DNA from 2 places in the Pseudoalteromonas sp. SCQQ13 genome. Region 1 is predicted to be linked to the other one. Evidence: predicted binding sites of a transcription regulator. Region 1 holds the regulator's gene; the other holds the start of a gene.
What was found. The regulator NrdR, encoded in region 1, represses ribonucleotide reductase genes. The targets are predictions, from matches to a motif close to AAACACNANATNTNGTGTTT.
Positions count from the first base shown of each region.

Region 2: nrdA (class 1a ribonucleoside-diphosphate reductase subunit alpha) is a predicted target of NrdR. The motif match lies at 8,131-8,150, and genes of this name have one in related genera.

Region 1 is NZ_JADYXG010000022.1:7,359-22,557, forward strand. It holds gene ispA ((2E,6E)-farnesyl diphosphate synthase) at 1-602, shown strand, start outside; gene dxs (1-deoxy-D-xylulose-5-phosphate synthase) at 715-2,577, shown strand; gene I6F41_RS15405 (ligand-binding sensor domain-containing diguanylate cyclase) at 2,648-5,734, opposite strand; gene I6F41_RS15410 (phosphatidylglycerophosphatase A family protein) at 5,770-6,255, opposite strand; gene thiL (thiamine-phosphate kinase) at 6,252-7,226, opposite strand; gene nusB (transcription antitermination factor NusB) at 7,321-7,731, opposite strand; gene ribH (6,7-dimethyl-8-ribityllumazine synthase) at 7,747-8,211, opposite strand; gene ribBA (bifunctional 3,4-dihydroxy-2-butanone-4-phosphate synthase/GTP cyclohydrolase II) at 8,305-9,417, opposite strand; gene I6F41_RS15435 (riboflavin synthase) at 9,446-10,099, opposite strand; gene ribD (bifunctional diaminohydroxyphosphoribosylaminopyrimidine deaminase/5-amino-6-(5-phosphoribosylamino)uracil reductase RibD) at 10,104-11,252, opposite strand; gene nrdR (transcriptional regulator NrdR) at 11,255-11,704, opposite strand; gene glyA (serine hydroxymethyltransferase) at 11,809-13,065, opposite strand; gene thrC (threonine synthase) at 13,337-14,620, opposite strand; gene thrB (homoserine kinase) at 14,631-15,199, opposite strand, start outside.
Region 2 is NZ_JADYXG010000011.1:76,366-91,564, reverse strand. It holds gene I6F41_RS10705 (hypothetical protein) at 1-12, shown strand, start outside; tRNA gene I6F41_RS10700 (tRNA-Ser) at 164-254, shown strand; gene I6F41_RS10695 (hypothetical protein) at 305-691, shown strand; gene I6F41_RS10690 (FKBP-type peptidyl-prolyl cis-trans isomerase) at 761-1,381, shown strand; gene I6F41_RS10685 (TonB-dependent receptor) at 1,612-3,978, opposite strand; gene yfaE (class I ribonucleotide reductase maintenance protein YfaE) at 4,258-4,527, opposite strand; gene nrdB (class Ia ribonucleoside-diphosphate reductase subunit beta) at 4,527-5,657, opposite strand; gene nrdA (class 1a ribonucleoside-diphosphate reductase subunit alpha) at 5,725-8,007, opposite strand; gene I6F41_RS10665 (HAD family hydrolase) at 8,420-9,100, opposite strand; gene ubiG (bifunctional 2-polyprenyl-6-hydroxyphenol methylase/3-demethylubiquinol 3-O-methyltransferase UbiG) at 9,100-9,810, opposite strand; gene gyrA (DNA topoisomerase (ATP-hydrolyzing) subunit A) at 9,988-12,687, shown strand; gene serC (3-phosphoserine/phosphohydroxythreonine transaminase) at 13,012-14,094, shown strand; gene aroA (3-phosphoshikimate 1-carboxyvinyltransferase) at 14,094-15,199, shown strand, end outside.

The DNA.
Region 1 (15,199 bases):
GCGGACGCCCAACCTGTCATATCGTGTACGGCGAAGCACACGCAATTTTAGCCGGTGATGCACTGCAAGCTTTAGCATTTGAGTTAATCGCCAAGCATAATTTTAACTGTAGTGCTCAAGCTCAAGTTAAAATGATTGCTGAACTGGCACATGCCTCTGGGTTACAAGGTATGGTGGCAGGCCAAGGGCTTGATATTGCAGCTACTGATAAAGTAATAACCGTGGCTGAACTTGAGCGTATTCATAAGTTAAAAACCGGTGCGCTAATAAGCTGTGCAATTACACTGGGGGCTTTGTGCTCGAACAATGTTAGTCAAAACACGTTAGAAAATTTAGCCACTTTTGGCTATGCCATAGGGCTTGCATTTCAAGTACATGACGATATTTTAGACGTAGAAGGCGATACCGTTACTTTAGGTAAGCCTCAAGGGTCAGATATCGCTGCGAATAAAGCGACATATCCCGCTTTATTAGGTATGCTAGGCGCTAAAGAAAAAGCGCAAAACTTAATACAACAAGCCCATGCAGCGTTAGCAAATATAGACGCCGATACCAGTGCTTTAGCGTCACTAGCTAACTATTTAATTGAACGTGACCACTAAACACGGCTTAAATGTATTGCAACTTAGCACTAAAATTATTACTGAACATCAAATAACTCAAACAACGCGTTTGCACAGTTAGTTGATGTTAGCGAAGGACATATATAAAACCATGACACTTGATAGCAGCAAGTATCCATTACTTAATTTGGTTAACGAACCAGCCCACTTGCGAGACTTAGCACAAGATAAGCTTCCTGCATTTAGCCATGAGTTGCGTGACTACTTACTCAACTCGGTATCGCAAAGTAGCGGGCATTTAGCGTCTGGTTTAGGTACCGTAGAGCTCACTGTGGCACTACATTATGTGTATAACACCCCAGATGATCGCCTTGTATGGGATGTAGGCCATCAAGCTTACCCACACAAAATACTCACCGGGCGTCGCGATTTAATGCACACCATTCGTAAAAAAGATGGCTTGCACCCTTTCCCATTTCGCGAAGAAAGCCAATACGATACGTTTAGTGTGGGCCATTCTAGTACCTCTATTTCAGCTGCGTTGGGCATGTCTATTGCTGCGCAAAAAGAAGGTAAAGGACGCAAAACGGTTGCCGTTATAGGCGATGGTGCTATTACAGCAGGCATGGCGTTTGAAGCCATGAACCACTTAGGTGATGTAAAATCAGATATGTTGATCATTTTAAATGACAACGAAATGTCGATTTCTGAAAACGTTGGCGCGTTAACAAATCACTTTGCCCGTATTTTATCGGGTAGCTTTTATACTAACATTCGCGAAGGTAGTAAAAAACTACTCTCGGGTGTGCCACCAGTTAAGCAACTTGCCAGTAAAATGGAAGAGCATATTAAAGGGATGATGATCCCTGGTACCTTCTTTGAAGAATTAGGCCTAAATTATATTGGCCCAATTGATGGCCATGATGTAAACATGTTAGTAGATACGCTGCGTAATATGCGTAACTTAAAAGGCCCGCAATTACTGCATATAAAAACCCAAAAAGGCAAAGGGTATAAACCCGCTGAAGCCGACCCTATTGGCTATCACGGCGTACCTAAGTTTGATCCTAATACATCAAGTTTACCTAAATCAAAACCCGGTGCGGCTACATTTTCTAATGTATTTGGCGACTGGTTATGCGACATAGCAAAGCAAGACAGCAAGCTTATGGCGATAACACCGGCTATGCGCGAAGGCTCTGGCATGGTGCGTTTTTCAAAAGAGCATCCTGATCAGTATTTTGATGTTGCGATTGCCGAGCAGCACGCTGTAACCCTAGCCGCTGGTTTTGCTTGTGAAGGCTTAAAACCCGTTGTCGCAATTTACTCAAGCTTTTTACAACGTGCGTACGATCAGCTAATTCACGATGTAGCGCTGCAAAACTTACCTGTGTTATTCGCTATTGACCGTGCTGGTATTGTTGGCGCAGACGGCGAAACACATCAAGGTGCGTACGATTTAAGCTTTATGCGCTGCATTCCAAATATGGTCATTATGGCGCCAAGCGATACAAATGAGTGTCGCCACATGTTATATACTGGTTATCAAGCAAATTGTCCTGTTGCTGTGCGTTATCCGCGTGGTAGTGCTGGTACGGCAGAAATTGCAACTAATATGCAATTACTTGAAATTGGTAAAGCCGATGTTGTTAAGCAAGGTGCTAAAGTGGCTATATTGTCATTTGGTACATTACTTGAAAACGCGCAACTAGCAGCTGATGAACTCAATGCGACTTTAGTTAATATGCGCTTTATTAAACCGCTTGATACTGCGTTACTCAATGAGTTAATAAACAGCCACGATGTAATAGTAACGCTTGAAGACAATGCAATTTCTGGCGGTGCTGGCTCTGCGGTTAATGAGTATTTAGCAACGCAAAAAGCACAGGTTAGCATTCTTAACTTGGGTATCCCTGATGAATTTATTAAGCACGGTACACAAGACGAAATGCACGACGAAATGGGCTTAGGCGAGCAAGGAATATTAACTGCTATCAAAGCGTTTATTAATTAACCCCCTACTCATTTAAAGCATATTAAAAAAGGAGCCTAGGCTCCTTTTTTAATATCTAAATATTAGTTACTTATCGCATCCATACTTTAATATCAGCTAAACCATTGGCTTGTAGCAAGCCTATTTGCTGTTCAACATTAGGGTTTTGCTCAAACTCAAACGCATCTAACTGCTCATCAAAGGTAATATTAGCGACCCCATCGCCACCGCGTTTTTTAACTTGATGCAGTGCAATATCAGCTAAATTAATCGAGGTTTCCCAGCTAATAACTTGGCCACCTAATAATGGTAGCGGATAAAACGACCAACCAATTGAGGCCGAAATATGAGTGCTTTTACCATTTGGCAATTGAAATCCATGTTCGGCAATTCCTTGGCAAAGATCCGACACATAGCTGTCAATTAAGTTACATTTAAAGTCACGTAATAAAAGTAAAAATTCATCGCCGCTCCAACGTGCCACATAATCTGAGCCCTGAGTACGCGAATTAAGTAATACCGCCATTTGCTGCAAACAACTATCTCCGGCAATTGGCCCATACGCATCGTTAATACGGCTAAAATTATCTAAGTTTATAATTAATAATACTAGCGACTTGCCCTGCGCTTGCAGTGACTGTGAGTTACGCTGAAAATGTTCAATATCTTTAGGTAGTTGGTCGAACAAAAAGCGGCGGCTACGTAACCCTGTAAGCTCATCTGAATGGCTCACCAGCTTAAGCTGTGAGTTAACCTTATTAAGCTTATCGTTTGCTTGGCGAAGCTCTAAGGTACGATCAGTGATCAACCCTTCTAACACTTCTTGTTTACGGCGCTCTTGCGCTCTAAATACCCAAAACACTAAATAAAACAATAAAACGAAACCACTTGTGATCAGTAATCTAAAGTAAATTGTTTCATCAAAACGCTCAGGTACTACAAAAGCGTAATCAACAGATTGGGCTATGTTCCAATCCTCGCCTTGGCGTTTTGTTTCTAACTGAAACAAAAATGCACCGGCTGGAAGGTTGGTATAAATAGCTTCGCGGCGAGTATTAGCGTATCGCCAGTCAGTATCTAAACCATTTAATTTATATCTAAACTCAATACTATTTGGCGCGTAATAATCTATAGCTGTGTATTTTAAAGTAACATCGCGCTCGTCTATTTTTAATCGCGGTTTATTACCTAATGCAGCTGTGGTTAAACTACGTAATGGTGTAGTTAATGTTTCTATTTTAGGTTTTAAACCACGTAAACCAAACAGCTCAACGCTTTTAGGTATTTCAACTACACCTTGTAAACTGGGATACCAAATGGAGTTATCCATATCAACAACCGCGTCATGCCCTAAGCCATTACAACATTGGCTGGCTTTACCATCGAGTTGGCGATCGAACGAGGAAATAACCTCTTCAACTTTTAAGCTTTGGATCTGCGTTTTAAATTGATCTACCGGCATCCGATAAACACCTTTCATGGTGCTTACCCATATTCTTTTTAATTTTTCATCGTACTTTAAGCTAAAAATAGAACCATAGGGTAAGCCATTTGCCGCATCTAATTGCTGCCATTGTCCTTGTCCACTACGATAAAACAAACCATCGTTTAACGAGCCAACTAATATTCCAACTCCATCTATATGCAAAATACTGGTTACATAAGCACTTTCTAAGGTAGTTTGGTCGCCTATTTTTTCTATTCCTCGGTCAGTAAAGTAATACGCGCCTTTACTAGTACCGATAATGCCAAAGTTTGGTGCATCTAATACAAAAGTAATAAACTTACTGCCTAAAAATGCATTATAAGCAAAGGGCCTTAAACCACTATAATTGAGTCGATACAAACCTCGGCCAGTACCAATCCAAAATCCGCCTCGGGTAGCTGAGCTAATCGCAAATACCGGGTTGTCGTTTAATGCGCGCCCAGGAAAGCTGTAAAGTGTGTCGTCTTCATAAAAGAATAACCCCCGCCCAGTAGCAATATAAAGCCGATCGCCATCAAACTGTAAATCATGCACCGAGGCATGCCCATACTTGCTACTGTTTATTATATTAATAAAGTTTTTATTGGTATCAAAGTAACCAACTCCACTTCTGTTAGCTATCCACAGTTTGTCATCGGGTGATTTACTAATCGCCATTACCGTTTCAGTCATTTTAGAAATTGCCGAGTGACGCTCAATGCGACCTTCGTGTGCCAGCCATAAACCTTCACTAAAACTGGCTAGCCAAACATTATTTTGATCATCGCGAAACATGTCAGCAAACCAAATACTTTGATCTAACTGACTTGGCTCAACCCATTGCCAATCACCTGACTTGCCACGAAATAATAAACGCCCATAAGTAGATACCCATAAGCCACCATTGGTGTCGCTCATAAATTTATAAACTGCAGAGTTATTCACATTAGGCAGTGGGAAAGAACGTAGTTCGTCATCTAAATCTAAAAAATAAGCACCCAACTCAGAGGCTAAATATAAATTACCATTTAAAAAAGAGAGATCGTGCACTATGGTTTGCGCTAAGCTGTCGGGTAATGACACTTTGGCAGTAAGCTCTAAACGTAATTTAGAAAAGTCGGCAGCGCTTTTTGTCAGGCGCAGTAAATGTCTGTCGTTTACTAACCAAATACCTTCAGGTGCGAGCGCCATTTTGCTCACAGAGCCAACTATTTGAGTAATAACAGTGGGATTAACTATGGGTGATGGCTCATTAGTTTGATCGCGTAAATCAACCAAACTACGATCAACATAATACAGGCCATTAGCGGCTATCCAAATACCGCCTTTAGAGTCCTCTAAAATATCTCTAACCGGGCCTTTAATATTAAACTCTTGTGCACTAAGTGTTGCAGGGTCAATAACCACTAACCCATTTTTGGTGCCGATCCACAAAAAGCCTTGGCCATCTATTAGTAATTTATTAATACCATTACTTGGTAAAAAAAGACTATTTTGCGTGTTGTAGTTGGTAAAAGTATTGCCGTCAAAACGACTTAAACCAAATTGAGTTCCCAGCCACATATAACCTTGCTGGTCTTGCACAACACTTTTGAGTGATTGCGAGGGGAGTCCATCTTTAATATTCCATTGTTTAACTACGTAATCAGTAATTGAGGCCCAACTTGGCATAGCACAGGTTAGTAGTACAAAAACTAGTAAAAATCGCATCATATTGCTGCCACCTAGCTAAACAATCAAATAATAAACTAAAAGGGTAGTAAACCTACTTTTATCAGCGCTTGCAAACAAATAAGTGAAAATATACCTGCAAGTACGTCATCAATCATAATTCCAAATCCACCATGGGCACGCTTGTCGAGCACACGGATAGGGCCTGGTTTGACTATATCAAAAAAACGAAACAGTAAAAAACCAACCAATAATGTTTGCCAGCTCAGTGCGGCACCAATCATAGTGATGTAATAGCCTGCCACTTCATCCCATACAATCGCGGGGTGATCGTGTACCCCTAAATCATCAGCGGTTTTGCCACAAGCCCAAATACCAAAAACACTGATCACTACAGCAAATACTATTTGTAACCACAACGGGTAGTGCATGGTTATAAAAATAAAAGGTAAAGCAGCCAAAGTACCAAATGTGCCTGGGGCTATAGGTGCAAGCCCAGTACCAAAACCTAAACCAAAAAACTGATGTGGACGCTTTAGGTTAAATAAACGCTTGTTGTTCAACTTAAATCCTTAGAAAAGTGCTCAAAACCTTGGTGCTTAAAAGTAAATTTTTCGCCTTTATGTAACAGGTCAATTTGCCCTTCGCCACTTTTTATTTGGCCAATACAAATTGCCTCTACGCCATATTGACGCAGTTTTACATCAAGCATACTTTTATTGCTATCAGGCACGGTATAAAGCAGTTCATAGTCGTCGCCGTAATTTAGTATAAACGGTAATTGTTGTTCAAAATCAAGGCTAGCTTTCATTGCATCCGAGGTGGGTATGCTTTCAATATTAACCGTTGCGCTAACCTGCGACATATTTAGTATATGGCCTAAATCGGCTAGTAAACCATCTGAAATATCAATAGCAGAAGACGCAAGCCCACGTAATACCTGCCCTGCAGCCACTCTAGGTGTAGGGAAGTTAAGGCGCTTTTTAATATGTTTTAGATGCTCAGGTTCAATCGTTAAGCCTTGCTTGCGAGACTCTATTGCAAGCCCCGCATCTCCTAACGGCCCAGTTACAAAAATCCAGTCACCTACTTTTGCGCCATTTCGGCATAATGCAGTGCCTTCGGGTACTGTACCTTTTGCACAAATAGTAATACTCAAAGGTCCTTGAGTCGTGTCGCCACCAATTATTTGTACATTAAAATATTCGGCAATTTCATGCATGCCGTCAGTCAATTCTTCAATCCATTGCTGATCAATACTCGGAAGTGTTAAAGCGATAGAAACCCATGTAGGCTCTGCCCCCATTGCCGCTAAATCACTTAAATTTACAGCCAATGCTCTGTGCCCGAGTGCGCGAGGTTCAATGTCATCAAAAAAATGCACACCAGCAACGAGTGTATCGGTTGTTATAGCAAGCTGACAATTTTGCGGCACAGTAACTAATGCGCAGTCATCTCCAATCCCTAAATTAACATCGCGGCGAGTAATACCACGGCCTTTAAAATAACGATTAATTAATTCAAATTCCTTCATACACAAAAAAGCCGACCTATGCCGGCTCTCCTTTTTAACGGTAATTTATACCAGCCAGTTTTGATAAAATAATTATCAAAAACCTGACTAAATATTACTTACGTAAATGCTTAACTGCTTTATCAAGTACACCGTTTACAAATTTATGGCTATCTTCAGCGCCAAACATTTTAGCTAATTCAATGCTTTCGTTGATAGCCACTTTGTATGGAACATCTTCACGAAATTTTAGCTCATAGCTGCTTAAACGTAATATTGCGCGTTCAACCATATCTAACTCATCGAATGGACGGGTTAAATGCGGTGATACAGCCTCGTCTAGTTGCTTATAATTTACCGCAACGCCACTGGCTAAATCTTTAAAATATTCAACATCAATTTTAGTCACGTCGTTTTCGATCAACATTTGTTGTTCGATATCGGCAATTGCATTGCCACTTAATTGCCAAGAATAAATGGCCTGAAGTGCTAATATACGTGCTTTACGTCTTGCTGCTGGTTTCACAAAAATTCCTTAAACTTAAATTTTATCTAACACATTAACCATTTCAAGCGCGCCTAAAGCAGCTTCGCCGCCTTTATTGCCCATTTTGGTGCCAGCACGCTCAATTGCTTGTTCAATGCTTTCTGTGGTTAATACGCCAAATGCAACCGGTATATCATACTCAAGTGATACTTGCGCAAGACCTTTGTTTGATTCGCCAGCAACTAGGTCAAAGTGTGGAGTACCACCTCTGATCACTACGCCTAATGCGATGATTGCATCATACTGTTTTTTTGCCGCAATACGTTTCGCTGCTAAAGGTAATTCAACCGCGCCAGGTACATAAACTACGGTAATATCGTCATCCGATACACCACCTGTGCGTTTTAATTCATCAATAGCGCCTGCTAATAAGCTACTACCAATAAAGTCATTAAAGCGAGAAATGACAATGGCAAATTTTTTGCCCGGAGCGTACTTACTACCTTCAATAATTTTCATTTGATAACCTTAAAAATAAGTTTGAGCGATTTCGATTGCGCAAAAATTGCAGCGCATCATACCATAAAAATAAAATAATAGCCTAGCGTCTAATTACTGCGGCTCTATGTAGTCAACAACTTCTAAATGAAACCCTGAAAGTGCATGATACTTTTTAGGGCGACTCATTAAGCGCATTTGTTTAATGCCTAAATCGGCTAATATTTGTGAACCCACGCCTACAGTACGAGACGTACCTGTAAATTTATTCGGTGTTACATCTTCACCCGAATCTTCGGCTGCAAACGCCTTTACGGTTGCCTCAAGCTCTGCGGTACTTTCTTGTTTGCCTAAAATAACTAATACACCATTGTGCTTAGCTATATAAGCCATTGCGTCAGACACGCCCCAGCTACGCTCAGAGTTTCTATCTGAGAGTAAAATATCGTTAAAGGTGCTTTGTAAATGCACTCGCACTACGGTTGGCGCTTGTTGTTTTATTTCGCCTTTTACTAATGCGTAATGTAGCTGTCCGTCAATGGTGTCTTTGTAGGTTACTAAATCAAACTCACCGTGCTCGGTAGGTAACTTACACTTTGCCACTTGCTCTATTGTGGTTTCGTTTAAGTTACGGTATTCAATTAAATCAGCTATGGTGCCAATTTTAATATCGTGCTGTTTAGAAAACACTTCTAAGTCAGGACGGCGCGCCATAGTGCCATCTGCATTGAGTATTTCAACAATAACCGATGAAGGCTCAAGCCCTGCTAAACGGGCTAAGTCGCAGCCTGCTTCAGTGTGCCCTGCACGCGTTAAAACACCGCCAGGTTGTGCCATTATAGGAAAAATATGCCCAGGCTGTACTATATCGCTAGGCACTGCGCCTTTAGCTATAGCGGCCTGTACTGTACGTGCTCTATCTGCTGCCGAAATACCTGTAGTAACGCCTTTTGAAGCTTCTATCGACATTGTAAAATTAGTTGAAAACGCAGCACCGTTATTTTTTACCATAAGCGGTAAATCAAGTTGCTCGCATCGCTGTTGCGTCATAGTTAAACAAATTAAACCACGGCCATGCGTGGCCATAAAGTTAATAGCTTCTGCACTAATATGCTCGGCGGCAATAATTAAATCGCCTTCATTTTCCCGGTCTTCATCGTCCATTAAAATAACCATTTTACCGGCTTTAATGTCTGCGATAATTTCTTCTGCGCTGTGTAAGTTCATAATTCACTCTTATTAGTTGTTAGTTGCGTTACTTAATAAAGCCCGCTTTTGCGAGTAAGCTCATTGAAATATCAGCGCCCGTAGGCTGCTCTGCGCCTTTTATAAGCCGCTCTAAATAACGCGCAATTTGGTCGACTTCCAAATTAACTTGGGTGCCCACTTTAAAATTAGCTATCGTTGTTTGCTCGCTAGTATGGGGCACAATCGTTAATTTAAATTTATTACCTTCTACTGCGTTCACTGTTAGGCTAATACCATCAATACATACAGAACCTTTATACGGTATGTATTTCATTAGGTTTTCATCTGTGGTTAGCCAATATTCTGTAGCACGTGCATTTGGCGTAATGGCGGTAATTGTAGCAATGCCATCAACATGGCCAGACACTAAATGCCCACCTAAACGCGAAACCGGTTGCATGGCTTTTTCAAGATTAACTGTTTGCCCTAATGTGTAATGAGCAAAACCAGTTAAATCTATCGTTTCATTCGATAAGTCGGCACTAAAACCATCGGCATGTTTATCAACAACAGTTAAACACACACCATTAGTGGCAATACTATCTCCTAACTTAACATCACTCATATCAAGGTCAGGGCTTTGTACACGAATAGCTAAATCGCCTTGTTTTTTTTGTAATAAAGCAATTTTGCCTGTGGCTTCTATTATCCCAGTAAACATAGCATTACTCTTTTGTATCAAGTGGTTTTAATGAGCTTTTTACTGCGCTAATACGTAAATCATCACCTATACGCGTACACTCATTAAAAGTTAAATCAATCGTATTTTGCATACTGATCAACTCAGGAAAATTAACTAAACTCTTGCCATCACACCCAATTAATTTAGGCGCTAGATAAAAAATAAATTCATCTATTAAATCCAGTTCAACCATTTTACCCGCAAGGGTTGCTCCAGCCTCTAGCCACACAGTATTAAATTGCAGCTTTGCGAGCTTTTTTAAAACCGCGGTTAAATCAACTTTTGAATTACTAGCAGTTACTACTATATGCTTTACAAAATGCGGCCAATGTTGCGATTTATCAACCTTGGTAGTAAAAATTATTATTTCACTTTCAATAGCAAATAAAGCAAGATTTGGGGTTAAACGATTTTGCGAGTCAATAATAACACGCACAGGTTGGCGAAGCGGTAACTGTGTAGGTAATGCCTGCGGTAATTCATTTTTACGCACATTTAATTTAGCGTCATCTACTAATACTGTGTCGGCACCGGTTAAAATAGCGCAACTTTGTGCACGATATAACTGTACGTCTTGGCGTGCTGCTGCGCCTGTTATCCACTTACTTTGGCCATTATTAAGCGCCGTTTTACCATCAATACTGGCGGCCATTTTACACGTTACATAGGGCAGGCCATGCTCCATGCGTTTAAAAAAGCCTAAATTAAGCGCCCTAGCCTGTGCTTCAAGTAACCCATACGCAACCTCAATACCAGCGTCGCTAAGTATTTTCAGCCCCTTACCAGCCACTTGTGGATTACTATCGACCATGGCGGCAATTACTTTTACTACACCGGCGGCTTTTAAACCTTCTGCGCACGGTGGTGTACGACCATAATGGCTACATGGCTCAAGCGTAACATAAGCAGTTGCGCCTTTTGCTTTACTGCCAGCCATAGCAAGTGCATTTACTTCTGCATGCCCTTGTCCGGCAAGCTGATGAAATCCCTCGCCTACTATTTCATTGTTTTTAACTAATACACAACCTACGTTTGGATTAGGCGTGGTAGTAAACCGGCCTTTTTTAGCCAGTTCTATAGCACGTGCCATATACATTTCGTCATCTTGGTTAAAAACACAGTCGCTTTGCATACTTACTCCCCTAAACGGGCAATTTCTTCGCCAAATTCGCGAATATCTTCAAACGAGCGATACACCGAGGCAAAGCGCACATAAGCTACTTTATCGAGCTTTTTAAGCGCTTCCATAATGCACTCTCCCACTAAATGGCTCGAAACCTCTCGCTCGCCGGTTGCGCGTAATTGCGACTTTATTATATTAACTACTTCTTCTACTTGTTCGGTACTTACGGGGCGTTTTTCCAGTGCGCGGTTTAAACCATTTAACAATTTATCTTCGTTAAAGGGTTCGCGGCTGCCATCTTGTTTTATTACCCGTGGCATAACCAGTTCTGCGCCCTCAAACGTAGTAAAACGCTCATGGCAGTCATTGCATTCACGACGACGACGCACTTGGTGACCACCGCCAACCAGGCGAGAGTCAATAACTTTGGTATCTTTTGCGGTACAAAATGGGCAATGCATAGCTAGGTACTTCCGTTTTAAAAAACAAAAAAGGCCGCTTTAAAGCGGCCTTTATCTTAGCAAAAAACTAAGCGATTGTGATCTAAATTACTGTTTTACTTTTATTAAGCGTAAACAGGTAGTTTTGCACAAATTGCTTTTACTTTTTCTCTTACTTGCGCCTGTACTGATTCATCATTGATGTTATCTAGTACGTCACAGATCCAGCCAGCAAGCTCTTTAGATTCTGCTTCTTTAAAACCACGACGAGTGATTGCAGGTGAACCAATACGTAGGCCAGATGTTACAAACGGTGAACGTGGATCGTTAGGCACTGAGTTTTTGTTAACTGTAATATGAGCGTTACCCAAAGCAGCATCAGCATCTTTACCGGTAATATCTTTATTGATTAAATCAAGTAAGAATAAGTGGTTTTCAGTTTTGTCAGATACAATTTTGTAGCCACGTTCCTGCATAACAGCAACCATAGCTTGTGCATTTTTAACAACTTGTGTTTGATATACTTTAAATTCTGGTTGTAGGGCTTCTTTAAATGCCACAGCTTTAGCAGCAATAACATGACATAAAGGACCGCCTTGGCCACCAGGGAAAACAGCACTGTTAAGCTTTTTGTAAATAGCTTCGTCGCCACATGCCGAAATAATTAAACCACCACGAGGGCCTGCTAAGGTTTTATGTGTAGTTGTAGTAACAACATGTGCGTGAGGAACTGGGCTTGGGTAAATACCCGCCGCAATTAAACCAGCAACGTGCGCCATATCTACAAAAAAGTAAGCGCCAATTTTATCAGCAATTTCACGTAATTTAGCCCAATCAACAATACCTGAGTATGCTGAGAAGCCACCAATAATCATTTTTGGTTTGTGCTCAAGCGCTAGCGCTTCAACCTGTGCGTAATCAATTTCGCCTGTAGTTTCATCTAGGCCATACTGAATTGCATTATAAAGCTTACCTGAAAAGTTTACGTGTGAACCATGCGTTAAATGGCCGCCATGAGCTAAGCTCATACCTAGTACGGTATCACCGGCGTTTAACAATGCTAAAAAAACGGCCGCATTTGCTTGCGAACCAGCATGTGGTTGTACGTTTGCATAGTCAGAACCAAATAGTTCGTTAGCACGGTCAATCGCTAATTGCTCAACAACGTCTACATGCTCACAACCGCCATAGTAACGTTTGCCCGGATAACCTTCTGCGTATTTATTAGTTAACTGTGAACCCTGTGCTTCTAGTACGCGTGGGCTACAGTAGTTTTCAGAAGCGATTAATTCAATGTGATCTTCTTGGCGCGCAGTTTCTTTTGCAATTGCGTCAAATAACTCTGGGTCAAAATCTGAAATATTCATGCTACGTTCTAACATTGGGGTCTCCTGGGGCAAGGTGTATGGTATTTTTTAGAGGCTTTATTGTACGCTTAAAACGACTATTTGCCTACGCTCTTAAGTTGAGGATATTTAAACAGGGATTGAATTTATTTCACAGGCTTTTTAAGATGATATTTTTTAATCATTACATAATAAATTAAAATATATATTAATTACTATATTTACATAGCTAATGAAAGTATTAACACCCACACTAAAATATACCTATAAAAAAAGCGACCAAGGCCGCTTTAATTAGATCTTACTTTTAACTTAATTTTTTAAGTATTTCAGTACGTAAGGCATCATAATCAGCATTTATATCATTAGCTAAACATGGCTTGGCTAATGCATCTGCAAGTGGCTTTGGCATAGCTAGTTCAATGTTTAAAATACCTTCAACACTGTCTTTAAATTTAGCTGGATGAGCCGTTGCTAAAAAGATTCCGGCAGCGCCAGGAGCGCGATTTTCAACAAGTCCTTGGTATGCAATAGCGGTATGCGGCTCAGCAACATAACCTGTTTGTTGAATATTTTTCATCACTGTTTGCGTATCTTGCTCGTTTACGCTAGTTGAATAAAAATTATCGTAGCTAAACCAATTGTTGTCGAGCATAGATTGCACTCGTGGCCAGTTATTTGGCTTGCTTACATCCATTGCATTTGAAAGTGATTCAAGTGTCGCGTTTGGCGTCCAGTTTTTATCCAGCATAAAGCGCGGTACTGTATCGTTTTGATTAGTAGTTGCACTAAGTTTGCCAACAGGCAAACCAATAACAGCACCTATCATTGCCGCGCACACATTACCAAAGTTACCACTTGGAACCGAAATATGCGCAGTAGCCCGTTTTGCTTTTGGTAATTGTGCAATTGCCTCAAAGTAATAACAAACTTGTGCCACTAAGCGACTAATATTAATAGAGTTAGCAGAGTTAAGCCCCAGTGTAGATTTAACTTCTTCATCTAAAAAGGCATTTTTAACTAACTCTTGGCAATCATCAAAGCTGCCTTCAACCGCATAACAATGAATGTTGCCACCCAATGTAGTAAAGAGCTTTTGCTGCGCCAGTGAAATTTTGCCTTTAGGGTATAAAATTACCACGTCGATATTAGGCTTATTATAAAACGCATGTGCAACCGCCGCGCCAGTATCGCCCGACGTTGCAGTTAAAATAGTCACTTTATCGCCTTGATTAAACTGCGCTAAACACTCTGCCATAAAGCGCGCACCAAAATCTTTAAACGCTAAGGTAGGCCCATGAAACAATTCTAAGCAATAAGTGTTCTCTGCCACTTCCACCAGCTTAACCGGAAAGTTAAATGCATTTTTAACTATATGTGCAACGGTATCTGCTGGTAATTCATCGCCAATTAAATGCGAGAGTATTTTACTACTACGGGTTACAAAATCCATATCAAGTAGTGCATCAACATCCGTTAGTGGTGTTAATGACTCGGGAAAAAATACCCCTTGATTACGCCCTAAACCCGTTTTTACTGCCTCAACAAACGACACTTGTTGCGAACTATCTTTTAAATTATGTAATTGCATAACTACTATCCTATAAAACTGTTAATTGACGTGTGCCGTCGTTATCTAATTTACAAATATGGCAAAAACCTTGCTCGTTTATGTAGTTACTTTCAAGCCACTGCGCGCACTGCTGTGCAGCTTTTAATGTTTTACACACAGTAAATAATGTTGGCCCTGCACCAGAAATACTAACAATTTCGGCGCCTAGCGCTGGCAAACTCGCTTTTGCTTCACTAAAACCTGTTATAAGTGGCGCACGGTATGGCTCGGCTATATGGTCTTGCATAATACTTAATGCATCATCAAAGCGATGCATTAACAATAAACTACTAAAGGCAGATAAACGCTGCGCAAATTCTACACCTGCGTGCATGCTCAACTCTTTTGGTAAAACTGAGCGTGCTTTTGCTGTATTAAGTGAAAAACCAGGAAACGCAGCAACGTAATACCAGTTTTCATCGACTGGTAAAGCAATTGATTTATTAGGAATTAAATCGCCAGTTAGCTGCAGGCCACCTAAATAACATGGCGTGATGTTATCGTAATGACGACCACCACTAACAACTGCCTCAAAGTCGGCCATTAACTCAATAAGTT
Region 2 (15,199 bases), on a different contig from region 1:
CAATATTACTAAAATAAACTCCTTTGTTAAATTTAGCTGTTGCTAAATTAATAATTGGTATTTAAATACATTGCTTTAATTTTAAGCATAAAATTATTTTTAACGATTTTATGCTTTTAAGCCTTTACAAGTTTGTCATTTACCCCTATTATTCGCGCCGTGCGGAGAGATGGCAGAGTGGTCGAATGCACCGGTCTTGAAAACCGGCATGGGTTTATAGCCCATCTAGGGTTCAAATCCCTATCTCTCCACCATTATTTAAAAAAACCGCCTTATTGGCGGTTTTTTGCTTTGTGGAACTTGTATGTCAAAATCAACTAACCTTTCAACCTCACAGCAATTAATTAAACACGTTTTATTATGGATTGTGTTTGCTTATTGTTATCAAAGTGCAATAAGTTTATTAGTCAAAATGGCGCTTGATGCGCAACCAAATAACCCTGTTATTACCGCCTTTGTTTATGCCCTCGGTTTTAATATTTTAGTGGCTCATTTAATTACTAAATACGATAAATTTTGGCCAGTTATTGGCTCAGTATTTATAGGTTTAGTTGGGCTTGTGGTAATTCCATTTTTATTATTTGGTGCTAGTGGATTACTCACTTTAGCGCTACTTGCTGGAATTTTATGCAGTTTACCAGTGAGTACCTATATTGTTGGCCTAATTAAAGTAAAACACAGCAAAAACTAGCCCCAAAGCGGGTTTATTTTGTGATAGCATAGTCGCGTCTTTTAACTAACAAAACGTGAAAAACACATTATGTCAGATAATTTTACTACAGATGCTGAAAAAGCAAGTTACGGTATTGGCTTACAAATGGGTGAGCAACTTAAGTCTAATCCTTTTGAAGGCTTAAACCTAAATTCAGTGTTTGAAGGCATGAAAGATGCGTACGCAGGTAGCGCTTTTCAAGTTGAGATCCCTGAGATCCAAGCTGCTTTTGAAAAAATCAATGAAGAAATTCAAGCTCGTCGCGAGCAAGAATCACAAGTACTTGCTGCTGAAGGCATTGCATTTCTAGAAGAAAATGCAAAACGTCCTGAAATCACAGTGACTGAATCAGGTCTTCAATACGAAGTAATTACTACAGGTGAAGGCGACAAGCCAACAGCTGAGTCTACAGTACGTGTTGATTACCACGGTACATTAATTAACGGTACTGTTTTTGATAGCTCATACGAGCGCGGTCAACCTGCTGAATTCCCAGTAGGTGGCGTGATCAAAGGCTGGACTGAAGCATTACAAATGATGCCAGCGGGTACTAAATGGCGTCTTTACGTTCCTCATGACCTTGCTTATGGTGAACGTGGTGCCGGTGCTGCAATCGCACCTTACTCAACACTAGTATTTGATGTTGAGTTACACGAAATTATTGCTTAAGTATTCTTAAGCAATAAATAAAAAACCGCATTCATTAAATTGAATGCGGTTTTTTTGTGTCTTACCGGTATATTTAACTTTTTCTATTGCTCATTTATTTCTTTTTGTGAAAAGTATTTAAAGTGAGATATGTATAAATAGGATATAAAACACTGCACTTTAGCAAGCAATAAATATGCCCCAGCATAGCAAGGGGCTTATTAATGATTAGCGGTAATTAAAGTATATTGTTAAAAGTAGCCGCGAATACCAAAGCGGAAGCTTCTACCTGGTAATGGGGCGGTGTCTTTAATAAATGAGCTATGTACAAAGCCAAGCTCATCAGTAATATTATCAACGTTGATATACAGTTGTGTATCAAGGTTACCTAAATCTAGCTGATAGTTAGCTTGTGCATCAAATAAAGTATAACCATCGGTTTTAGTCTCATAGGCGGTAATATCGGTTTGTGAAAAATAATGGGTACCGGTTAATGCGAATTGCCAATTACCTAAGTTGTATTGCAACTCAGAGCCTAATTTATTAGCAGGGATACGAGGTAAGTTTTCATCGTCTTGCTTGAGTTTTGCTCGCGTAGAGTCACCAAATACTTTAACCAAGGTGCTTGCGTTAACTTTATAATGCGCATCAAACTCTAAGCCATACAGCTCGGCGTCTTTACTGGTAAACTGATACACCGCCACACCATGGTCGTGGCCGTTATCAGCCGCTTCTAAACCATGTTCTTCATCAAATACTAAGCCAGTATTTTCTTGAAAGTAAAAGTTTTTAATATCATTATAAAAAAAGTTTACAGAGTAACCAAAGTCACCGCTAAAGCGTCTAAAACCTAAATCAATATTGGTTGAGGTTTCTTGTTTGATATTCTCGGGTTCAAAATGCGCTTCACCGTCTTCAATATGATAGCCTAGGCCAAGCTCATAGGTACCAGTTGCAATGTGTAAGCCATTAGATAATAGCTCTGCAGAGAGCGGGGCACGTTCTGAGTGTGAAAGACTCATTGCCATACTATATCCAGGGGTATATTGCCAAATAGCACCCATTGAAGCGCTAAGGTTAGTAAAGCTTTTAGTGTAGTCAAGTACTTCAGCATTGCTTGTTTGCGTGTCATCATGGCTATGCTGATGCGTTGCTATTTGGCTTTTTATTTTATAGTCTTCAACTCGCGCACCTAACTCAATAGTTACATCACCAAACTCACGTTCTTCTAATAAATATAAAGCATTAGTGGTCGTTACACTGGCTGGCGTAAATGCTTCTTCGCCGTTGGCATCATAATCAGAATCACTGTAGTGATAACCCACCATGCCATGCCAATTGGCAAACTTATGCTCTACGTTTAAGCGTGCTTCAGTGGTTTTGTTTTTAAATGTAGTGCCTATTTCACCATTTTCAATTTCACTGTGTAAGTAATCTGTATAGCCTAAGCGCAAATTAATGGTTTCAATCCAATTATTATGTAGCGCATAGCTTAATAGACCTTGCCAGCGATCTTGCTCTAACTGGGCAAAAACAGGTGTTTCTTCATGTGCTTCATCACTATGGGCATCGCCGTCGGCTGCATGATCATGTTCATGTCCGTGATCATGCTCATGACCTGGAATACCATAATCCGTTTTTATTTTACCGTAAGAAAACCCAACCGTTAAATGCTCACCTACGTAGCTAGTACCAAAGTTAACGGTTTCACTGTCGATAAAGGTGTTTTCTACAGAATCTTTACTTTCAACATCACCATCTTCGTGAAGCTGGTTAAATCGTGGTGTTTGATAGTCATCGCCGCTGCGTTTAGTGCCATCAAAATGAAAGTTAAAATTATTATAACCCGTCTCTAACTTTGCAGCGTAGGTATTCGCGTTGGATACCGAATCGTGACTGTATTCTACTGCACCGGTTAATTCATCTATATTACTCGTAGGAATGCGGTTATCAACTACGTTTACCACACCACCAATAGCACCAGAGCCATACAGTAGGGTACTTGGGCCACGTAGTACTTCTATTTGTTCAGCAGCTAAGCTGTCGCTAGAAGTAGCATGATCAGGGCCAATACGCGATGCATCACTGCTGTCTAAGCCATTTTGCATAATTTTAACCCGAGGGCCATCTAAGCCACGAATAATTGGGCTTGATGAAACAGGGCCAAAATAACTCGCGTTAACTCCCGGTAAGCCTTTTAGGGTTTCGCCAAGCGTTGGCTTTGACTTGTTTCTTAGCTCATCACCAGAGAGTACATTTACCGGAGAAATCATTTCTAAGCTACTTTTGTGCAAGGCCGATGCAAACACAACTACAGTTTCAATAGAGGTTGGCTTTAAAGCAATTGCAATATTGTTTGATGACTCGGTTACCGTAATGCGTGAATCGCTATAGTTATCTTTGCTAATATGCAGCTGGCCGCTCGCATCAAGCTCAATGGCAAACTCGCCAAGCTTGTTGGTTTTAACGCTTTGAGATTTACCGTGTACATGAATAGTGGCGTTTTCAATAGGTTGATTTTTTTCATCTGTTACTTTGCCATTAACAGTGGCAGCAAGTGCAGAGTGAGAGCATAAAACAGAAAAAATTGCAGAAGAAATTAATGTTAGCTTAGTCATGAGTCTTTAAGTTCGTGGTTGTTATGTTGTGATATAATATAACACTACAAAAGCGACGGTTCAATGATGTTATAGTATAACCTTATCGATTTTAGTAATTAATTAGCAAGGAAATCTTCAAGACTTTGATTATTAAGGATTTATAAAGGTTAGTTAATTTAGTTTATGAATATGCTTTTTATAAAGGGCTAAAAAGTACTTTTAAACTAAGTGGTTTAAAAGTACTTAAAACTGATTAGAGAGTGATTTTTAGACTGTTTGGTTTAAATGAAGTTGAAGTTAAAGTTTAATATGTATGTCGCCATTAGGTTTGCAGCAGCACAGCAGTATTTCGCCGTCGCGTACAAACGCTAGAGGCTCTTCATTATAATCAACTTTACCTGACACTAAAGTCGCTCTGCAGGCACCGCAATAGCCTTCGCGGCATTGAAAGGCCACTTCTATCTGTTGAGATTCTAGGCAGTGTAAAACAGAAGGGCAGCCAGTGCTAAATTCTATGCACTGGCTGTTATCTGCAAGCGTAATGCTTGCAGTAGGTCGATCAGTCATTATAAATCAAAGTCACCAAATTCAGAGGCATCAACTTGCGAGTCTATTTGACCAACAAGGTAGGAGCTAATTTCAGCTTCTTGTGGTGCTACTTGCACGTTATCTGACACCAACCAAGAGTTTATCCATGGGATAGGATTACTGTTGTTTTTAAACTGTGCAGGAAAACCAATGGCTGTCATTCGAGCGTTGGTAATGTATTCAACGTACTGACATAAAATGTGTTTATTTAAGCCAATCATTGAGCCATCTTTGAATAAGTACTCGGCCCATTCTTTTTCTTGCTCTGCAGCGTCCACAAACATTTTAATTGCTTCGTCGCGGCACTGCGCGGCAACAATCGCCATTTCTGGATCGTCTTTACCGTCTTGCATAATATTTAAAATATGCTGAGTGCCAGATAAATGTAGCGCTTCATCGCGGGCAATAAGCTTGATTATTTTAGCGTTACCTTCCATCAATTCACGCTCAGCAAACGCAAACGAGCAGGCAAAGCTGACATAAAAACGAATCGCTTCTAAAATATTTACCGACATCATTGCCAGGTAAAGTTTCTTTTTCAGCTCAAATAAATTAACAACAACAGATTTACCGTTAATCTCGTGTTTGCCTTCACCGTATAAATTGTAAAGCGACACTGAGTTAATTAAATCATCGTAGTATTTTGTTACCGCATCGGCACGTTCACTAATTTTATCATTGCTAACTATGTCATCAAAAATAAGTTCAGGTGCTTGGGTAACATTACGAATAATATGCGTGTACGAGCGGCTATGAATCGTTTCACTAAACGCCCACGTTTCTATCCATGTTTCTAACTCTGGTAGCGATACAATAGGTAGTAGGGCCACGTTTGGTGAACGCCCTTGTACGCTATCAAGCAATGTTTGATATTTTAAGTTACTTAAAAATATATGCTTTTCATGATCAGGTAATGCTTGAAAGTCTAAGCGGTCTTTGCTTACGTCTACTTCTTCTGGGCGCCAAAAAAACGAAAGCTGCTTTTCAATTAGTTTTTCAAAAATAGGGTATTTTTGTTGATCATAACGAGATACGTTAACGGTTTGGCCAAAAAACATTGGCTCTTCCATTTGGTTATTATGTTTACGACTAAAGGTAGTATAAGACATGTTTATCACTCAAAAAACTATCAGAATAAAGCGGGCTTAGTGCCCGCTTAAAATAAAAACTCAAAAATTAAATTTTACACGCGCCGCCTGCGCAATCATCATCTTCAAGATCCGGTGTATCTTCTTGTGCATCAGATGCACCATCGCGGGTATTGTGATAGTACAAGGTTTTAACACCCAATTTGTAGGCGCTAAGCAAATCTTTTAATAAGACTTTCATCGGTACGCGACCGCCTTCAAACTTACCAGGATCATAATTTGTATTGGCCGAAATAGACTGGTCAATAAATTTTTGCATTATACCCACAAGTTGTAAGTAACCATCGTTTGAAGGAATATCCCACAGTAACTCGTAGTTATCTTTTAAACGTTCATATTCAGGTACAACTTGCTTTAAAATACCGTCTTTACTTGCTTTAACGCTAATATGACCACGTGGTGGCTCAATACCGTTTGTTGCGTTAGAAATTTGCGACGATGTTTCTGATGGCATTAGCGCACTTACTGTTGAGTTACGCATACCGTGCTCTTTAATGCTGGCACGTAATGCATCCCAATCAAGGTGTAGTGGCTCATCACAAATTTTGTCAAGATCTCGCTTGTACGTATCTGTTGGCATTATACCTTGAGAGTAGGTTGTTTCGTTAAACTTAGGACATGCACCACGCTCTTTAGCAAGCTCGTTTGATGCTTTCATTAAGTAGTATTGAATCGCTTCAAATGTTTTGTGCGTTAGTGCATTTGCGCTGCCATCTGAATAACGCTTACCGTTTTTAGCTAGGTAGTATGCGTAGTTAATTACGCCTATTCCTAGAGTACGACGACCCATAGTGGCATTTTTTGCAGCCGGTACTGGGTAGTCTTGAAAATCAAGTAAGTTATCTAAAGCGCGTACAGCAAGCTCAGCCAATTCTTCAAGTTCATCTAGTGACTCAATAGCCCCTAAGTTAAATGCAGAGAGTGTACATAGCGCAATTTCGCCTTCTTCGTCGTTTACGTTATCCAACGGCTTAGTTGGTAATGCAATTTCTAAACATAAATTAGATTGGCGAATAGGTGCCACTTTAGCAATGAACGGGCTGTGCGTATTACAGTGGTCAACGTTTTGTAAGTAAATACGACCGGTACTTGCACGTTCTTGCGCAAACATTGAGAACAGTTCAATAGCTTTAATGCGTTTTTTACGAATTGATTCGTCTTGTTCGTATTTTACGTAAAGCGCGTCAAACTCGTCTTGGTCTTCAAAAAATGCATCGTAAAGGCCTGGCACATCAGAGGGGCTAAACAAGGTAATGTAGTCGTCTTTAATTAAACGCGAGTACATTAGTTTATTAAACTGTACGCCGTAATCTAAATGACGCACGCGGTTGTCATCAACCCCGCGGTTATTTTTAAGTACTAACAAGTTTTCTACTTCTAAATGCCAAAGCGGGTAGAACAAGGTTGCTGCGCCGCCACGTACACCGCCTTGCGAACAGCTTTTAACCGCTGTTTGAAAGTGCTTATAAAAAGGAATACAACCCGTATGGTACGCTTCGCCATTGCGAATATGGCTACCCAGTGCACGAATGCGACCTGCGTTAATGCCAATGCCGGCACGTTGCGATACGTATTTAACAATTGCAGACGAGGTGGCGTTAATTGAATCAAGGCTGTCGCCACACTCTATTAATACACACGAGCTAAACTGGCGTGTTGGCGTACGAACACCTGCCATAATTGGCGTAGGCAGTGAAATTTTAAACAATGAAATCGCATCGTAAAAACGTTTTATATACGCAATACGTGTATCGCGAGGGTAGTCAGCAAACAAGCTAGCTGCGACTAAAATATATAAAAACTGCGCGCTTTCATAAATCTCACCGGTTACACGGTTTTGAACTAAGTATTTACCTTCAAGCTGTTTAACCGCAGCATAACTAAAGTTAAGGTCACGGCTGTGATCTAGGTATTCGTCTAATTCGTCAAGCTCTTGCTCGGTGTAATCTACCAGTAGGTGAGCGTCGTAGCGTTTGTCGCCAACCATTTTTGTTACATGATCAAATAAACGTGGTGGCTCAAATTGGCCATACGCTTTTTTACGTAAATGGAATACAGCTAAACGTGCTGACAAATACTGATAATCAGGAGATTCTTTTGAAATCTGATCGGCTGCAGCTTTAATGATGGTTTCGTGAATATCTTTAGTACGAATACCGTCGTAAAATTGAATGTGTGATTTTAATTCAACTTGCGAAACCGAAACGTTATTTAACCCTTCGGCGGCCCATTCAATAACGCGATGGATCTTGTCAAGATCAAGTGGCTCTTTACGGCCGTCACGTTTGCTTACAGATAACTGTTGGTTCATAGTTTTGCCTGTATTCCTTGGAAATTAAGTATTTTGACCAATGATTAATACTCCAAAATAACAGAGTATCTATTCATTTATTATTGTTTACACCAATTCAGGCGATTTTATTGAATAACATTTAGCCACAATATCTGGTGTTGTTCAAATTAGAGATCACAAGATAGTGTGGTCCGCGTTGTTTTGCAAGGGACAGAATTGCCCCTAATTGTGGATAACGTCGGGATAACACATTTGTGTTAGTAAGCATTAACCTTCGAACATTCGGTTAAGTTGAAATTTACAAAAATCAACTAAGGATCTACTAAATTTACGCTTTTTAAAAATATATTTTGACTGCTTTTTTTATCAGCAGGCTTTGTGTGAAAACTAACACAATCACAATATATAGTGTTTAATAATTAACATAGCACTATATATGGTTAAAACCTTCAATAGGGCTTTGCCAATTAAAATCGGCCTGCCAGCTCAAAACTTCGGTTAAGTTAGGCACGTAACCCCAAAGTGCGGTTGCGGTGTGCATACCTGCCGCTTTACCTGCTTGAATGTCACGCAAAGCATCGCCAATGTACAAGCAACGATTTGGTGCAACGCCCATTAGCTTGGCACAATGTAGTAAAGGTAAAGGCGAAGGTTTAGCTTCAGCTAAAGTATCGCCACTGATAACCACGCAGGCATTTTTTAAAGCAGGGATCGCGGCCACTAAAGGGTCGGTTAAAAATCCGGGTTTGTTAGTCATGATCCCCCATTTGATGTTTTTTCGCTCCAGTTCGATAAGTAGTGGCTCAATACCAGCAAAGCACGTGGTGTGTTTGGCTATGTTAGCCGCGTAGGCATCAATTAATTGCTTAACGAGTTGTGCTTGCGGTTGCTCACCCCATTTATCTTTAAAACCGACCTCTAACAAGGCTGCTGCGCCATTAGATGCTGCAGCGCGATATACCTCACGACTTACTGTATCTAATTGCTGCGAACGCAGTACGGTATTTAAAGCTGCACCTAAGTCATCAGCGGTATCGAGTAAAGTGCCATCTAAGTCAAATAAAAAAGCATCGTACTCTATAGTAGGTGACGTTGATTGAGAGCTGACCATTACGCTAACTTCTCAAAATGCAGAATATAATTTACGCTTACGTCGGTATTAAGCGAGTACTGCTTAGATAATGGATTATAAGATAACCCAGCACTGGCGCGCACTTTTAAACCCGCTTGTTCAGCCCAGGCAATTAACTGTGCTGGTTTAATAAACTTTTTGTGATCGTGAGTGCCTTCAGGCACCATTTTTAATAGCTTTTCTGCACCAATAATGGCGTACAAATAGGCTTTAGGGGTTTTATTAAGTGTTGAAAAAAACACATCAGCGCCGGGTTTTGCAAGCTCTGCAACAGCATGAATAATAGAAGCCGGATCGGGTACATGCTCCAGCATTTCCATACAGGTTACTACATCAAAGCGAGCAGGGTGCTCGGATGCATATTGTTCAGCAGGTACTTTAATATACTCTACATGTACGCCTGTCTCTAGGCTGTGTAATTTGGCAACAGTTAAAGGCTCTTGCCCCATATCTATTCCAGTTACCTTTGCCCCCATGCGCGCCATGCTCTGGCTTAAAATACCGCCGCCACAACCTACATCTAGTGTTTCTTTGTCAAATAAACCGCCAGTTTTATTAGCTATAAAGTCTAAACGTAAGGGGTTTATTTCGTGAAGCGGTTTAAATTCCCCGTCTAAATCCCACCACCGCTCTGCGATGGCCTCAAATTTTGCAATTTCTGCGTGATCTACATTTTGATGTTCGGTCATAAAATACTTCCTCGTCAATCTGGGGGCATTATATAGGGCTAAATTGGTAAATCGCAAAGTTTTGCGCCTGTAAATCTAAATAAATTGTGGTAGCATGTTTCTTTAGCAATAATAACAAATTCTCTTGATACCTAATAGTGGGTGTTTAAGAGCTGATACTGAAGGAATGTGATATCAATGACTGATCTCGCCCATGGCATTCTGCCAGTCAATATTGAAGACGAGTTAAAAAACTCCTACTTAGATTACGCAATGAGCGTAATTGTAGGACGTGCATTACCAGACGTGCGTGATGGCTTAAAACCTGTTCACCGCCGCGTTTTGTTTGCAATGAACGAGCTTAGTAATGATTGGAACAAGCCTTACAAAAAATCGGCACGTGTTGTCGGTGACGTAATCGGTAAATACCACCCACACGGCGATAGTGCTGTTTACGACACTATAGTACGTATGGCACAGCCATTCTCACTGCGTTATATGCTAGTAGATGGTCAAGGTAACTTCGGTTCGGTTGATGGTGATTCAGCAGCGGCAATGCGTTATACAGAAGTACGTATGGCAAAAATGTCGCATGAATTATTAGCCGATCTTGAAAAAGAAACGGTTGATTTCGTTCCTAACTACGACGGCACTGAGCAAATCCCTGACGTTTTACCAACCAGAGTTCCTAACTTATTAGTAAACGGTTCATCGGGTATTGCGGTAGGTATGGCAACAAACATTCCACCTCATAACTTAACTGAAGTGGTAAATGGCTGTTTAGCACTCATTCAAAACCCTGAATTATCTATTTTAGAGTTAATGGATTATATCCCGGGCCCAGATTTTCCAACTGCTGCAATTATCAACGGTAAAAAAGGCATAGAGCAAGCCTATTTAACTGGCCGTGGTAAAGTGTACATGCGTGCCCGCGCTGAAATAGAAGTAGATGAAAAAACGCATCGTGAAACTATCATTGTTCACGAAATACCTTATCAAGTTAACAAAGCGCGCCTAATTGAAAAAATTGCCGAGCTGGTTAAAGATAAAAAAATTGAAGGTATTAGTGCACTACGTGATGAATCAGATAAAGACGGTATGCGTATCGTTATTGAGATTAAACGTGGTGACGTAGGCGAAGTTATTTTAAATAATTTATATGCGCAAACGCAGTTACAAACTGTGTTTGGTATGAATATGGTTGCGTTAATTAACAACCAGCCTAAGTGCTTTAATTTAAAAGAAATGCTTGAAGAGTTTATTATTCACCGCCGTGAAGTAGTAACTCGTCGTACTGTTTTTGATTTACGCAAAGCGCGTGACCGTGCACATATGCTAGAAGGTTTAGCAATTGCACTGGCAAACATCGACCCAATTATTGAGCTTATTCGTAATTCACCAACACCTGCTGAAGCAAAAGTTGCTTTAACAGCGCGTTCGTGGGAATTAGGTAACGTAAAAGCCATGCTTGATAAAGCAGGCGAAGACAACGTTGCCCGCCCAGATTGGTTAGCTGCTGAGTTAGGTATTCGCGATGGTCAATACTTTATTTCTGAGCAACAAGCTCAAGCAATCCTAGATTTACGCTTACATAAGCTAACGGGTTTAGAACACGAAAAGATTCTAACTGAATACCAATCGTTATTAGATTTAATTGCTGAGCTTTTACATATTTTGGCAACACCAGAGCGTTTAATGGAAGTTATTCGCGATGAGTTAGTTGAAATTAAAGCGCAATATGGTGATGAGCGTCGTACTGAAATAAATGCCGCAGCACACGATATCAGCCTTGAAGATTTAATTACCGAAGAAAACGTAGTAGTAACGCTTTCTCACGAAGGTTATGTTAAGTATCAGGCTCTGTCTGATTACGAAGCGCAGCGTCGTGGTGGTAAAGGTAAATCGGCAACGAAGATGAAAGATGAAGATTTCATTGAACGTTTATTAGTTGCTAATACGCACGATACTATATTGTGTTTCTCAACGGCTGGTCGTTTATATTGGCTTAAAGTGTATCAGTTACCACTTGCAAGTCGTGCAGCGCGCGGCAAACCAATTGTTAACTTATTGCCACTTGAGGCAGATGAACGTATTACCGCTATATTGCCAGTACGCGAGTATGCAGAAGATAAATACATCTTTATGGCAACCGCATTTGGTACAGTGAAGAAAACACCACTAACGGCATACAGTCGTCAACGTGCAAGCGGTATTATTGCGGTTAACCTAAATGAAGGCGATAGCCTAATTGGTGTTGATGTTACCGATGGCAGCAACGAAATTATGTTGTTTACCGATGCAGGTAAAGTAGTACGCTTTAAAGAAGCAGAAGAAACAACGGTTGTTGATGAAAACGGTAACCCAGTACTAGACGAAGAAGGTAACCCTGAGATTCGCTTCAAAGGTGTTCGTCCTATGGGTCGTACAGCTACAGGTGTTCGTGGTATTAAAATGCCTGAAGGACAACGCGTAGTATCGTTAATTGTGCCTAAAACAGATGGTGCTATTTTAACCGTGACTGAAAACGGCTACGGTAAACGTACTTTACTTGAAGACTACCCAGCGAAGAGTCGTGCGACTCAAGGTGTAGTGTCTATTAAAGTAAGTGAGCGTAATGGTGCGGTTGTAGGTGCTGTACAAGTTGACGATAACGATGAAATAATGATTATTTCAAATCGTGGTACCTTAGTACGAACTCGCGTTAATGAAGTTTCTACGGTTGGACGTAACACGCAAGGTGTTATTTTGATCAGAACTATTGACGAAGAGCAAGTAGTTGGTTTACAACGTATAGAAGAGATTGAAGTTACCGAAAGTGACTTAATTGATATCGAAGACGTCGAAACAGTTGATACGGTTATTGATGAAGTAGCGGATGATAATCCTCCTTCAGAATAATTGAGATTAAAAAAGCGGCCTTGGCCGCTTTTTTTAATGGTGTTGAATAAAATTAATATTAATAATACTGCGCAATAAAATAATTTTTACAATAGCAAAAAGACTCAATTGCAAGACGTTAATTTATATATATAGTTGTTCTCAGTAATTGTTTTATATTGCTCTGTTTGCTGCATTAATGCAGCTTTATAGGTAATGAAGGCTTTAATACTATGAGTGAGGCTATAGCCCACTTAATGATCACAGCTTTAATTTAATGTGTATAACCTGATTGAATGGTAATCGGGTGTATAATTTTTTAATTACTGGAATGAGGAAAAGGTAATGAGTAAGTATAATTTTTGTGCGGGGCCGGCCATGTTACCGCCAGCAGTAATGAAAAAAGCACAACAAGAATTTATAGATTGGCAAGGTTTGGGTGTATCGGTGATGGAAATGAGTCACCGTAGTAAAGAGTTTTTAGCGCTCACTAAAAAATGTGAAGCGAGCCTGCGTCGTTTAATGAATATTAGCGATGAATTTGAAGTGCTGTTTATGCATGGTGGCGGTCGCGGTCAATTTAGTGCTGTGCCATTAAATTTACATCAGGAAAATAAATCAGCGGTTTACTGCGAAAACGGCGTATGGTCAAAAAGTGCAACGGATGAAGCAAATAAGTTTACCCAAACTACCGCTATCGATGTTCGTAACGATACCGATGGTCAATTTTCGATTAAAGCAGTGGCTGACTGGCAGTTGCCTGCAGATGCGTCGTACATTCACTATTGCCCTAACGAAACCGTTGATGGCTTAGAGATTTTTGATGTACCGAGTCATCCAACAGCGCCAATTATCGCAGATATGTCGTCAACTATTTTATCGCGTGAAATTGACGTTAATCAATTTGATTTAATTTACGCTGGCGCACAAAAAAATATAGGTCCTTCGGGCATTGCAATCGTTATCGTACGTAAAACATTACTAGCACGTGAAGGGCTTCCTAAACCAGGTATTTTAGATTATGCACTAGAGGCCAAGCAGGGCAGTATGTTTAATACGCCACCAACATTTGCATGGTATTTAGCGGCTGAAGTATTCCAATGGCTTGAGCAAAATGGTGGTGTAAAAGCCATGGAAGCACAAAATATTGCAAAAGCTGAACTACTTTATAATTTTATCGATAATTCTGATTTTTATTCTAATAAAGTAGCTAAGCATAGTCGCTCGCGTATGAACGTCCCTTTTTGGTTAAATGATGAAAGCTTAAACAGTAAGTTTGTTGCTCAATCAAACGAAGCAGGCTTGCTAGCACTCGAAGGCCATAGAATTGTAGGTGGAATGCGCGCCAGTATTTACAACGCAATGCCACTTGAGGGCGTGCAAGCGCTTGTTGATTTTATGGCTGCTTTTGCAAAGGAAAATAGCTAATGGAACAATTACGCTTAGAACCTATTTCGCGTGTTAATGGCAGCGTCACTCTGCCGGGTTCAAAAAGCTTATCAAACCGTATATTGTTATTAGCGGCATTAGCAAATGGCACTACTGTTGTTGAAAACTTACTTGATAGCGACGATATACGCCATATGTTGGGCGCGTTACAATTATTAGGTGTTAACGTTAGTTTAAACCAAGAGCGAACAGTTGCTACAGTACAAGGTGTTGGTGGGGTATTTAAAACCCCCAGAGAGCCTTTGTTTTTAGGTAATGCAGGCACAGCTTACCGTCCTTTAACCGCTGTACTTGCTGCGGTTGCAGGTGAGTACGAACTGATTGGCGAGCCACGCATGGAAGAGCGCCCAATAGGGCATTTAGTCGATGCGCTGCAAGCACTTGGCGGTGATATTACTTACAGCAAAAATAAAGATTACCCACCGCTTAAAATTATAGGTGGGCAAATTAACGGTGGTGAAGTTGCAATTGACGGCAGTATATCAAGTCAATTTTTAACTGCATTACTAATGGCTGCACCACTGTTTAATGGTGATACCAAAATAACGATTAAAGGCACTTTAGTATCTAAACCCTACATTGATATTACCCTTGATGTAATGGCACGCTTTGGAATAGAAGTTGAGCATAGTAATTATGCAACTTTTACCGTAAAAGGTGGTCAACAGTACCAGTCACTTGAACGTATTATGGTTGAAGGCGATGCGTCTTCTGCATCTTACTTTGTAGCTGCAGCTGCAATTGCCGGTGGCGAAATTGAAATTAAAGGTGTCGGTGCTAAATCGGTGCAAGGCGATATTGGCTTTGCTAAAGTAATGGAACAAGTGGGCGCTAAAATAGATTGGTATGATGAGCGTTTAGTTGTTCGTAAAGGCCAATTAAACGGTGTTGATATTGACGCAAATGCCATACCTGATGCAGCAATGACATTAGCCACTGTGGCTCTGTTCGCTAAAGGGCCAACGGCTATTCGTAATATTTATAATTGGCGCGTAAAAGAAACCGATCGACTACACGCTATGGCAACTGAGCTCAGAAAAGTGGGCGCAGAAGTTGTAGAAGGGCACGATTTTATAGAAATCAC